Regions from separate parts of the Dactylosporangium sp. NPDC006015 genome, predicted to be linked through region 3. Evidence: riboswitches for the same ligand, from Rfam matches in the RefSeq annotation. Region 3 holds a riboswitch; each other region holds the start of a gene.

Region 1 (3,264 bases), on a different contig from region 3:
CACGGCGGTCTCGTCGTCGCTGTTGACCTCGAGGATCTCGGTGCACAGGTTCGACAGGTGGATGGTGTTGCCGGGCGCCCCGGTCTGGTTCGACAGCGCGTTGGAGCGGTCCTTGAACGTCATCCACCCGTTGCCGGTCTGGGCGAGCGTGCGCATCATCCGGGCGTACAGGTCACGGGCCTTGACCGTCCTGACCGCCCGCTTCTCCGCGACGCGGTAGGCGTCGTCGAACGCCTCGCCGTGCAGGTCGGGCAGCTCCGGCGCGTCGGACGGGTCGATGAGCGACCAGTCGGCGTCGGCCTCGACCCGGCGCATGAACTCGTCCGGGATCCAGTTGGCCAGGTTCAGGTTGTGCGTGCGCCGGGACTCCTCGCCGGTGTTGTCCCGCAGCTCCAGGAACTCCTCGATGTCCGGGTGCCATGGCTCCAGGTACACGCACGCGGCACCCTTGCGCCGGCCGCCCTGGTTCACCGCCGCGACCCCGGCGTCGAGGGTCTTCAGGAACGGCACGATCCCGTTGGACCTGCCGTTGGTGCCGCGGATGAGCGCGCCCCGGCCGCGGACCCGCGTCCAGGAGATGCCGATGCCGCCGGAGAACTTCGACAGCTTCGCGACCTGGTGGTAGCGCTCGTAGATCGAGTCGAGCTCGTCGCGGGGCGAGTCGACCAGGAAGCAGGAGGACATCTGGGTGTGCCGGGTGCCGGAGTTGAACAGCGTCGGCGAGCTCGGCAGGTACGCCAGGGACGACATGAGCCGGTAGAAGCCGGTCGCCTCGGACGGCGTCCGCGACAGCCCGCAGGCCACCCGCAGCAGCCAGTACTGCGGCGTCTCCACGACGAGGCGGCTGGTCGGGTGGCGCAGCAGGTACCGGTCGGCGACCGTCCGCAGCCCGAAGTACTCGAACCGCAGGTCACCGTCCGGGTCGACGGCGTCGTCGAGCTCGCGGGCGTGGCGGGCCACGAACGCCGCCGTCTCGTCGCCGATCAGCCCCAGGCCGTGGGCATGGCGGATCGACTGGCTGAAGCCGGCCACGTCCTGCCCGCGGACCTCCTTGCCGACGTACGCGGCGAGCAGCCGCGCCGCGAGCCTCGAATACTGCGGCTCCTCACCGATGAGCTCGGCGGCGGTCTGGATCGACAGCTTGTCCAGCTCCGCGGTGGTGGCGCCGTCGTACAGGCCGCTGATCGTCCTGGTCGCCACCCGCAGCGGGTCAACCTCGTCGAGGCCGCCGACCCACCGCTCGACCGCCTTGACGATCTTGCCGACGTCGACCGGCTCCAGGTCGCCGTCGCGGTTCCGGACCCGCATCGCAGGCCGGCGTGGCTGCGCCGTCGTGACCGTCACTGGCTCTCTCCTCGCGAGCTCGTTCCAGTGGATCCGAGGTCGCGGGGACGCCGAACGGCGCGCACGGCGGGTCGCCCGTCCGTGAACCGTTCATGGTGGCGTCGGCCGTCCCGCGCGGCCTCGAAGCCGCCACGCACGGGGTGTGCGTGGCGCGCTGGCAGGTCTTCGGACTCGCGGGCGTGACCACGGATGGTCGCCTACTGGCCGTCACTTCCCAGGCCGGATGGCCCAGTGTGCTCGACGGCGGTCGTTCCCACTCACCGCTGCGGGGCAGTCCCGGACTCGCACCGGGTTCCCTCTTGCCTCGACCCGGCCCCGCTGGGGGACCGGCTCGAACCAGCTGCGTCGAGCACCATATCTAGGGCCGCCGAAAAATGCACACACCACATGTCGGTGCGGCGTGTTGTGATCTTCACATTCCGCGGCCGGCTGTCCCGTGACAGCCGTGCCGACGTGTCGTGTGCCCGGCCCGTGCCCTTGAAGGTTGCCGATTCCTCTGGCAGTCTCGTCATGCCGCCGCGATGTTAGCGCTCACTTCACCCGCCAGTCATGAGGTGCGGACGCGTCGCACAAGCATGTTAACGCTCACACATCCAACGCCCGCCGTCACGGTCGAAAGGATCAACCCCATGCCTCACCCCAGCGTCAGCCGCCGCCGGCTGCTGCAGACCACCGGCGCCGTCGCCGCCGCCTCGGCGGCCGCGCCCCTGCTCGGCGCCCCGACCGCCGCGGGCGCCGCCCTCGCCCCGGCCCGCGCCGACATCGGCGTCTCGGCCTACGCGTTCGACCTCGGGCAGGTGCGGCTGAGCACCGGCCGCTTCCTGGACAACCAGAACCGGACCCTGGCCTACCTGCGCTTCGTCGACGTCAACCGGCTCGTCTACAACTTCCGGGCCAACCACCGGCTGTCCACCGCCGGCGCCGCCGCGACCGGCGGCTGGGACGCGCCGACCTTCCCGTTCCGCACCCACATGCAGGGCCACCTGCTGACCGCCTGGGCCCAGGCCTACGCCGTGCTCGGCGACACCACCTGCCGGGACAAGGCCAACGCCATGGTCGCCGCGATGGCCGCCTGCCAGGCCAACAACGCCGCCGCCGGCTTCAGCACCGGCTACCTGTCCGGCTTCCCGGAGTCCGACTTCACCGCCCTGGAGTCCGGCACCCTCAGCAACGGCAACGTCCCCTGGTACTGCATCCACAAGACCCTCGCCGGGCTGCTGGACGTGTGGCGGTACATCGGCAGCACCCAGGCGCGTGACGTGCTCCTCGCCCTCGCGGGCTGGGCCGACTGGCGCACCGGCCGGCTCAGCGCGAGCCAGATGCAGACCACGCTGGGCGTCGAGTTCGGCGGCATGAACGCGGTCCTCACCGACCTGTACCAGCAGACCGGCGACGCGCGCTGGCTCACCGCGGCCCAGCGCTTCGACCACGCGGCCGTGTTCAACCCGCTCGCGTCCAACACCGACCAGCTCAACGGGCTGCACGCCAACACCCAGGTGCCGAAGTGGATCGGCGCCGCCCGCGAGTACAAGGCGACCGGCACCACCCGGTACCGCGACATCGCCGTCAACGCCTGGAACATCACCGTCAACGCCCACACGTACGTCATCGGCGGCAACAGCCAGGCGGAGCACTTCCGCGCCCCCAACGCCATCGCCTCCTACCTGGCCAACGACACGTGCGAGCAGTGCAACACGTACAACATGCTGAAACTCACCAGAGAGCTCTGGCTGCTCGACCCGAACAACGCCGCCTACTTCGACTTCTACGAGCGGGCGCTGCTCAACCATCTCATCGGCGCGCAGAACCCCGCCGACAGCCACGGCCACATCACCTACTTCACCGGCCTGCAGGCGGGCGCCCGGCGCGGCGTCGGCCCGGCGTGGGGCGGCGGCACGTGGAGCACCGACTACGACAGCT
Region 2 (3,264 bases), on a different contig from region 3:
TCCTGACAGACGACGGAGACCATGCGGTGTGCCCGCGCGCGGGCGGCGGGGCGGTCCAGCAGCAGCGCGTCGAGCAGGAGCGGCGAGACGATCGCGGCGACCGCGTCCTCGCGGTCCTTCACCGGGGCGCCCGCGGCGCGCAGCACGGTGTGGAACGGCGCCAGGAGGTCGGTGACGTACCGCTGGCGCAGCGGCACCGCCGCCGGGTCGGAGGCGGCGGCAACGACGAGGGCCTGCAGGAACGCGCCGACGGGCCGGTCGCGGAGCCGGTCGCACAGCTGGTCGACGGCGGCGTGCAGGTCCTGCGCCGGCTCGCCGGTCGGCGCGCCGGGCGGCAGCGGCGCGACGTCGATCAGCGCGGCGAGCACCGCGCCGGGCGTGGGCCAGTGCCGGTAGATGGTCGACCGGGACACGCCGGTGACCTGGTGCAGCCGCTGCGCGGTCAGCGCCGCCGCACCCTCGGCCAGCAGCAGCTCCAGGGCCGCGGTCAGCACGACGGTCTCGGTGTCGGAGGTGGGGCCGGCGGGTCGGCCAGGTCGGGTCACGAGCGTTGACGGTACACCTTGTACGCGAAACTATTAAGCGATACATTCCGCACCGGAAACTGCTGCCGAGCCTGGAGGCACCCATGCGCCCGCACGTGGAGATCGTCGACGAGCGTGACCTGATCTGGCACCTCGCCGAGTTCCAGCACGCCACCGGCACCGCCGAGCAGCGCAACCTCAGCTACGACGAGGAGGACGGGTCGGCCTCGCTGAAGGTCCGCTTCACCGGCGACTGGTCGCGGCCGGCCGGCGTACACGACGCGGACACCGAATGGTTCGTGCTGTCCGGCGAGGTCGTCATCGGCGACACCGTCCTCGGGCCGGAGGGCTACTGGACCGCGCCCGCCGGTGTGTGGACCCCGCCGGTCAAGGCGGCGGCCGGCACGGAGATCCTGCTGTTCCGCGAGTACGGCGACTGGCACTTCCACCCTGAGACCAAGGACCGTGAAACCGTGCGGCCCGACCAGAAGCTCGTCGTGCTCGACAGCGCCCGGATGCCGTGGATCGACGTCAAGGACGGCTCCCCGATGCGCTTCGACCTCGGCGGCACGCCGGTGCCGGGCCTGTTCATCAAGCTGCTGCACCGCGACGAGAAGACCGGCTTCTACACCCGGCTCATCAAGGCCAAGCCCGGCTGGCGGGAGGTGCCGCTCGCACACCACCCGTGCTCCGAGGAGGCGTACTGCCTCGACGGCGGCTTCGACTACAACTTCGGCAAGATGTGGCCCGGCACGTACTTCTGGCGCCCGCCGCTGATCCGCCACGGCGACTTCACCGCCGACGCCGAGGCCGGCTGCACGTGGATCGTGCGCTCCGACGCGGACCTCGTCGACTGGTATACCGACAACGCCCGCGTGCAGATGCACGGCGACGCCACCAACTGGGGCGAGGGCTTCCCGCACAGCGCCGCGCCGCGGTTCATCGAGCCGGTCCGCTCCCGCAGCATCGGCCGCTGGAGCGACCCCACGCACCAGTGACGCAGCCGACACCCGCTCCCGCGGCGGTGCGTATGTATGGTGATGAGTGCAGCTGGTTCGGCCGGTCCCCCGGGACCGGCCGTGGCAACAGGGAATCCGGTGCGAATCCGGGACTGCCCCGCAGCGGTGAGTGGGAACGACCGCCGTCATTGAGCACTGGGCCGCGAGGCCTGGGAAGCGACGGCCAGTAGGCGACCCTGGACGACATCCAGGGTCACGCCCGCGAGTCCGAAGACCTGCCAGCGCACCGCGCGCCGCCCGGCGTGCGGTGGTCGGAGGCCGCGCGGGACGGCCGACGCCATCGACCGGCCCACGCGGCGCGCCGCCGCGCGGCCGGTGGCGTCCCCCCGTGCCAGTCCGGCCGTCGTGACTGTGCACCGAGGGGACACATGAGCACCACATTCGGGCTGAGCACCGTGCTCGGCTACCCGCGCATCGGCGGGAACCGCGAGCTGAAGCGGGCCGTCGAGGCCTACTGGGCCGGCACCATCGACGAGGACACCCTGGAGCGCACGGCGGCGACGCTGCGCGCCGACGTGTGGCAGACGCTGCGCAACGCCCGCCTCGCGGCGATCCCGTCGAACACGTTCTCCTACTACGACCACGTCCTCGACACCGCCGTCGCGGTCGGGGCGACACCCACGCGGTTCACCGCGCTCGGGCTGTCGAAGCTCGACACGTACTTCGCCATGGCCCGCGGCGTGGACGCCGAGCCGGCGCTCGAACTGACGAAGTGGTTCGGCACCAACTACCACTACCTGGTGCCCGAGATCGGACCCGACACCGTCTTCGCCGCCGACCCGGCCAAGGCGCTGCGGGAGCACGCCGAGGCCCGCGCCCTGGGCCTCGAGACCCGGCCGGTGCTGGTCGGACCGGCCACGTTCCTGCTGCTGGCCAAGGGCGACGACCCGTTCGCCCGGCTCGACGACCTGGTCGGCGTCTACGCCGAGATCCTCGCCGCCCTCGCGGATGCGGGTGTCTCGTGGGTGCAGCTGGACGAGCCCGCCTACGCCACCGACCGCGGCCCGGACGAGATCGACGCGCTGCGCCGCGCCTACTCCCGGCTCGGCGCGCTCAGGGCCCGGCCGAAACTCTTCGTCGCCACGTACTTCGGCGAGATCGGCGACGCCCTGCCGGCCCTGCTGGACACGCCGGTCGAGGCGATCGGCCTCGATCTCGTCGCCGGCCCCGGCAACCTCGACCGGCTCGCGGCCGCCGGACCCCTGGGCGGCAGGACGATCGTCGCGGGGCTCGTCGACGGCCACAACGTCTGGCGCACCGACCTGCGCGCCGCGGTCGCCGCCGGGGCGGTCGTCGCCGGCCTGGCCGACCACGTGGCGGTGTCCACGTCCTGCTCGCTGCTGCACGTGCCGGTGGACCTGTCCGTCGAGACCCGCCTCGACCCGGGCCTGCACGAGCGGCTCGCGTTCGCGCGGCAGAAGGTCGACGAGGTCGTGCTCCTCGGCCGCGCGCTGCGCGACGGCACGGCCCACCTGCCCGCGCCGCTGCCCCCGCCCCCGGCGGCGTGGCGGCACGACGAGGTGCGCGCCCGGCTCGCCGCCCTCACCGCCGCCGACCGGCGGCGCGGCGACTCCACCGCCCGCGCCGCCCGCCAGCAGGAACTGCTCGGGCTGCCCGACCTGCCGACGACCACGATCGGCTCGTTTCCGCAGACCGCCGAGCTGCGCGGGGCCCGCGCCGCGCTGGCCGCCGGCACCCTCGACGACGAGGGCTACACCGCG
Region 3 (3,264 bases):
GACGGCCGGCTCGTGGCCGGTTACACCGACGACCAGGAGTAGAGCGCCCGCCCCTGCGCGACCGCGGACCTGGCCAGCCCGGCCAGCGCGACGAGCCGCCCGGCCTCCCAGTCCTCCAGCAGGAACCGGTCCGCGTAGCCGCGGATCTGCCCCTCCTCCAGCCGGGTGAGGGCGTCGACGAGCTCCGCGTTGATCCGCACCGTCCACGGGCCCAGGAACTCCGGGTCGTCGGCGCCGCGCAGCGGCTCGTCCCGGCCGAACTCGCTCGGATCCCGCCCGTCGATCTCCGCGGCGAACTCCTCGACCTCCAGGATCCAGCCCTTGCAGTCGACATACGGCCAGTCGTTGCCGGCCGGGCCAAGATCGAGGTCGAGGGCGGCCAGCTCCTGCTCGGTCGCGGCGAAGTAGTCCATCATGACGCCCACGGTCCGAGCCTATCGTGACGCCTCGATCCCGGCAGCGGTCATCACGCATCCCGGGCCACGGGGCAGCAGCGGCCAGGCATCGGCTGCTATACATGCCGGCGTGAAGCGACGGCACACGGGGTTACTCGTCCGGATCGTCCTGGCAGGCGTCTTCCTGCTGGCCGGATGGCAGATGGTGGCGGCCGGCACGAGCACGGCCGCGCAGCGGCAGCAGGAGTCGGCGCAGCGCATCGCGGACTACACGCCGACCTGCGACGGCAAGACGATGCGGCCGCGCGACACGTGCCTGGTCTTCGGCGGCAGCGGCGACGAGGGCGGCTCCTACCAGACGATGGTCGACCGGCACGCGAGACAGAACTCCCCGGAGAAGCTCGCCGGCCGGGACCGGGCGTGGCGGATCGCCGGCACCGCGGCGCTGCTGATCGGCGGGCTGACGCTGCTGTACTTCGTGCTCTCGCTGATCGAGGTGATCCGGTACGGCGCCGACGAGCCGCAGGCGGCGATCGCCCCGTACCAGACCCGCTTCTTCATCTTCGTCGTCACCGGCGTGACCGCTGTGCTCGGGTGGGACACGGCCTTCACCGACGGCGGGACCGGCGCGTGGATCGCGGGCGGCGGCGGCACGCTGATCTGCCTGATCTCGGGCGCCGGGTTCGTGTCGTCGGTGCGGACGCGGATCGGCCGGAAGCGGTGGGCGAAGCGGCGCGGCTACGCCTTCGAACACTCCGACCCCACGCTCGCGCAGCGGCTCGGCTGGTCGCAGTCGCAGCCGTCCGCGGGCGCCGTCGTCAGCGGCACGTACCGCGACCGCGCGTTCTACGTGTTCGACTTCACCGAGAAGGACAACCGGCACACCGCGCTGGTGCTCGCCCTGCCGGGTGAGGTGCCGAGCCTGTCGGTGCAGCCGAAGGAGAAGGAGGGCGCGCGGCTGACCGGCGGCACCGACCCGCAGTGGGCGGACCACGGCCCGCAGGTCGTCGCCGCCGCCGACAAGCACTACCCGTGGGCGTTCATGGCGAACGGCAGGTCCGTCTGGGCGAAGTACGCCGAGTTCCTCAGCCCGAGCGGCGCGTCCCTCGACCGGCGGCTCGACGGACTGCACAAGGTCGGCACCGACCTCGTCGCCCTCACCCCGCCGAGAACTTGATCACCTCGCCCCCGGGCGCCGGCCGCGCTGACCAGCGGTGCGGCGCCCACCGGCGGGTTGACGGAGGCGCTGTCCGATTGACACGCCGGAACCGCGTCCGTACCGTCCGAAACATACACGTGACAGTGAACGGAAGCCGGTGCAAGCCCGGCACGGTCGCGCCGCTGTAACCACGCAGGTGGGAGTCAGACCCGGGCACGGTCACGACAACGCTCGATGGGACGCGAAATCCCGCAGGAGGCTGCATCATGGCATCGATCTCGGCTCTTCCCACCCCGGCCACCGCACCGGCCCCGATCCCGCTGCGGCAGATCCTGCCGTGGGCCACGTTCGGCGTCGTCCTCGCCGTCGTCCTGCTCTACTTCGTCGGCGCCGAGCAGGGCATCACCTCGGTCGTCTCGGGTTCGACGGTGCACGAGTTCGTCCACGACGGCCGGCACCTGCTCGGCTTCCCCTGCCACTGAGCCGGGGCGCCAGAATGTTGAGTGCCCGGACGCTCCTGGTCCGCGGCATGATCACCGGCCTGGTCGCCGGTGTCGCCGCGTTCCTGTTCGCCTACCTGTTCGGCGAGGGCCCGATCAACGACGCGATCGCGTTCGAAGAGGTCCACGCCACCGACCATGAGCACGGGCCGGTCAGCCGGACCGTGCAGAGCACGCTCGGCCTGGCCACCGCCTCGGTCGTGTACGGCGTCGCCATCGGCGGCCTGTTCGCCATCGCGGTCGCGGTCACGCTCGGGCGCATCGGCCGGATCAGCGCCCGCGCCACGGCCGCGGTCGTCGCCCTCGCCGGGTTCGTCGGGGTGGCGCTCGTGCCGTTCCTGAAGTACCCGGCCAACCCGCCCGCGACCGGCAACCCCGACACGCTGCAGCAGCGGACCGGCCTGTACTTCCTGATGATCGTCATCGGGGTCGCCGCCGTGCTCGGCGCGATCGTCGTCAGCCGGTCGCTGCAGCCGCGCTTCGGCACGTGGAACGCGACGATCCTCGCGGTCGTCGGCGCCGCGGCCGTCGTGGGTGTCGCGATCGCGCTGCTGCCCGCGGTCAACGAGGTGCCCGACGGCTTCTCCCCGGTGCTGCTGTGGCAGTTCCGGCTCGCGTCGCTCGGCACCCAGGCGGTCACCTGGGCCACGCTCGGCCTGCTGTTCGGCTACCTCACCGAGCGCAGCCAGCGCCCGGTCGTGGCCGACGCGCACCCGGTCGCGGTCTGACCGGTTCGTTTCCTGAAGGCGGTGGGGCGTTGCCCCGCCGCCTTCATTGTTTCCCGGAGCGGGGTCTCGCACGCACCCGCGCCTTCTCCCCCTGGGGCCCGAACATGTGCAGGACCTCGACGGTGTGCTCGCCGGCGGGGCCGAACCAGTGCGGCGTGCGGGTCTCGAACTCGGCGACCTCCCCCGGCCGCAGCGTCAGCTCCTGCTCGCCGAGGATGAGCCGCAGCTCGCCGGCGAGGACGTACAGCCACTCGTAGCCCTCGTGGGTGACCAGCCTGGGCTCGCCCGGTTCGAGCACCTGCTTGAACACCCGCACCGGTCCCGGGTAGCGAGTCAGCGCGACGACCACGCTGCCGCTCCGGTTTCGCTGGGGCTTCAGGTGTACGCGGGGATCCCCCGTCGCCGGTGCCCCCACCAACTGGTCGAGGGCCACCTGATGCGCCTGGGCCAGCGGCAGCAGCAGGTCCAGCGTGGGGCGGCGC

Evidence for each region. A riboswitch is a leader RNA that binds a small molecule or an ion and turns the genes downstream of it on or off. The one in region 3 is predicted to bind cobalamin.
Region 1: another riboswitch for cobalamin. It lies ahead of ABZ321_RS26980 (ribonucleoside-diphosphate reductase subunit alpha); the one in region 3 lies ahead of ABZ321_RS29880 (CbtB domain-containing protein).
Region 2: another riboswitch for cobalamin. It lies ahead of metE (5-methyltetrahydropteroyltriglutamate--homocysteine S-methyltransferase); the one in region 3 lies ahead of ABZ321_RS29880 (CbtB domain-containing protein).

What each region holds. Positions count from the first base shown of each region.
Region 1 covers NZ_JBEXUD010000015.1:192,001-195,264, reverse strand. The annotation lists gene ABZ321_RS26980 (ribonucleoside-diphosphate reductase subunit alpha) at 1-1,308, opposite strand, end outside; cobalamin riboswitch at 1,483-1,700, opposite strand; gene ABZ321_RS26975 (beta-L-arabinofuranosidase domain-containing protein) at 1,974-3,264, shown strand, end outside.
Region 2 covers NZ_JBEXUD010000015.1:119,052-122,315, forward strand. The annotation lists gene ABZ321_RS26645 (TetR/AcrR family transcriptional regulator C-terminal ligand-binding domain-containing protein) at 1-545, opposite strand, end outside; gene ABZ321_RS26650 (DUF4437 domain-containing protein) at 629-1,522, shown strand; cobalamin riboswitch at 1,559-1,781, shown strand; gene metE (5-methyltetrahydropteroyltriglutamate--homocysteine S-methyltransferase) at 1,912-3,264, shown strand, end outside.
Region 3 covers NZ_JBEXUD010000018.1:150,478-153,741, reverse strand. The annotation lists gene ABZ321_RS29895 (hypothetical protein) at 1-42, shown strand, start outside; gene ABZ321_RS29890 (hypothetical protein) at 21-425, opposite strand; gene ABZ321_RS29885 (hypothetical protein) at 526-1,572, shown strand; cobalamin riboswitch at 1,653-1,784, shown strand; gene ABZ321_RS29880 (CbtB domain-containing protein) at 1,821-2,036, shown strand; gene ABZ321_RS29875 (CbtA family protein) at 2,051-2,782, shown strand; gene ABZ321_RS29870 (helix-turn-helix transcriptional regulator) at 2,826-3,264, opposite strand, start outside.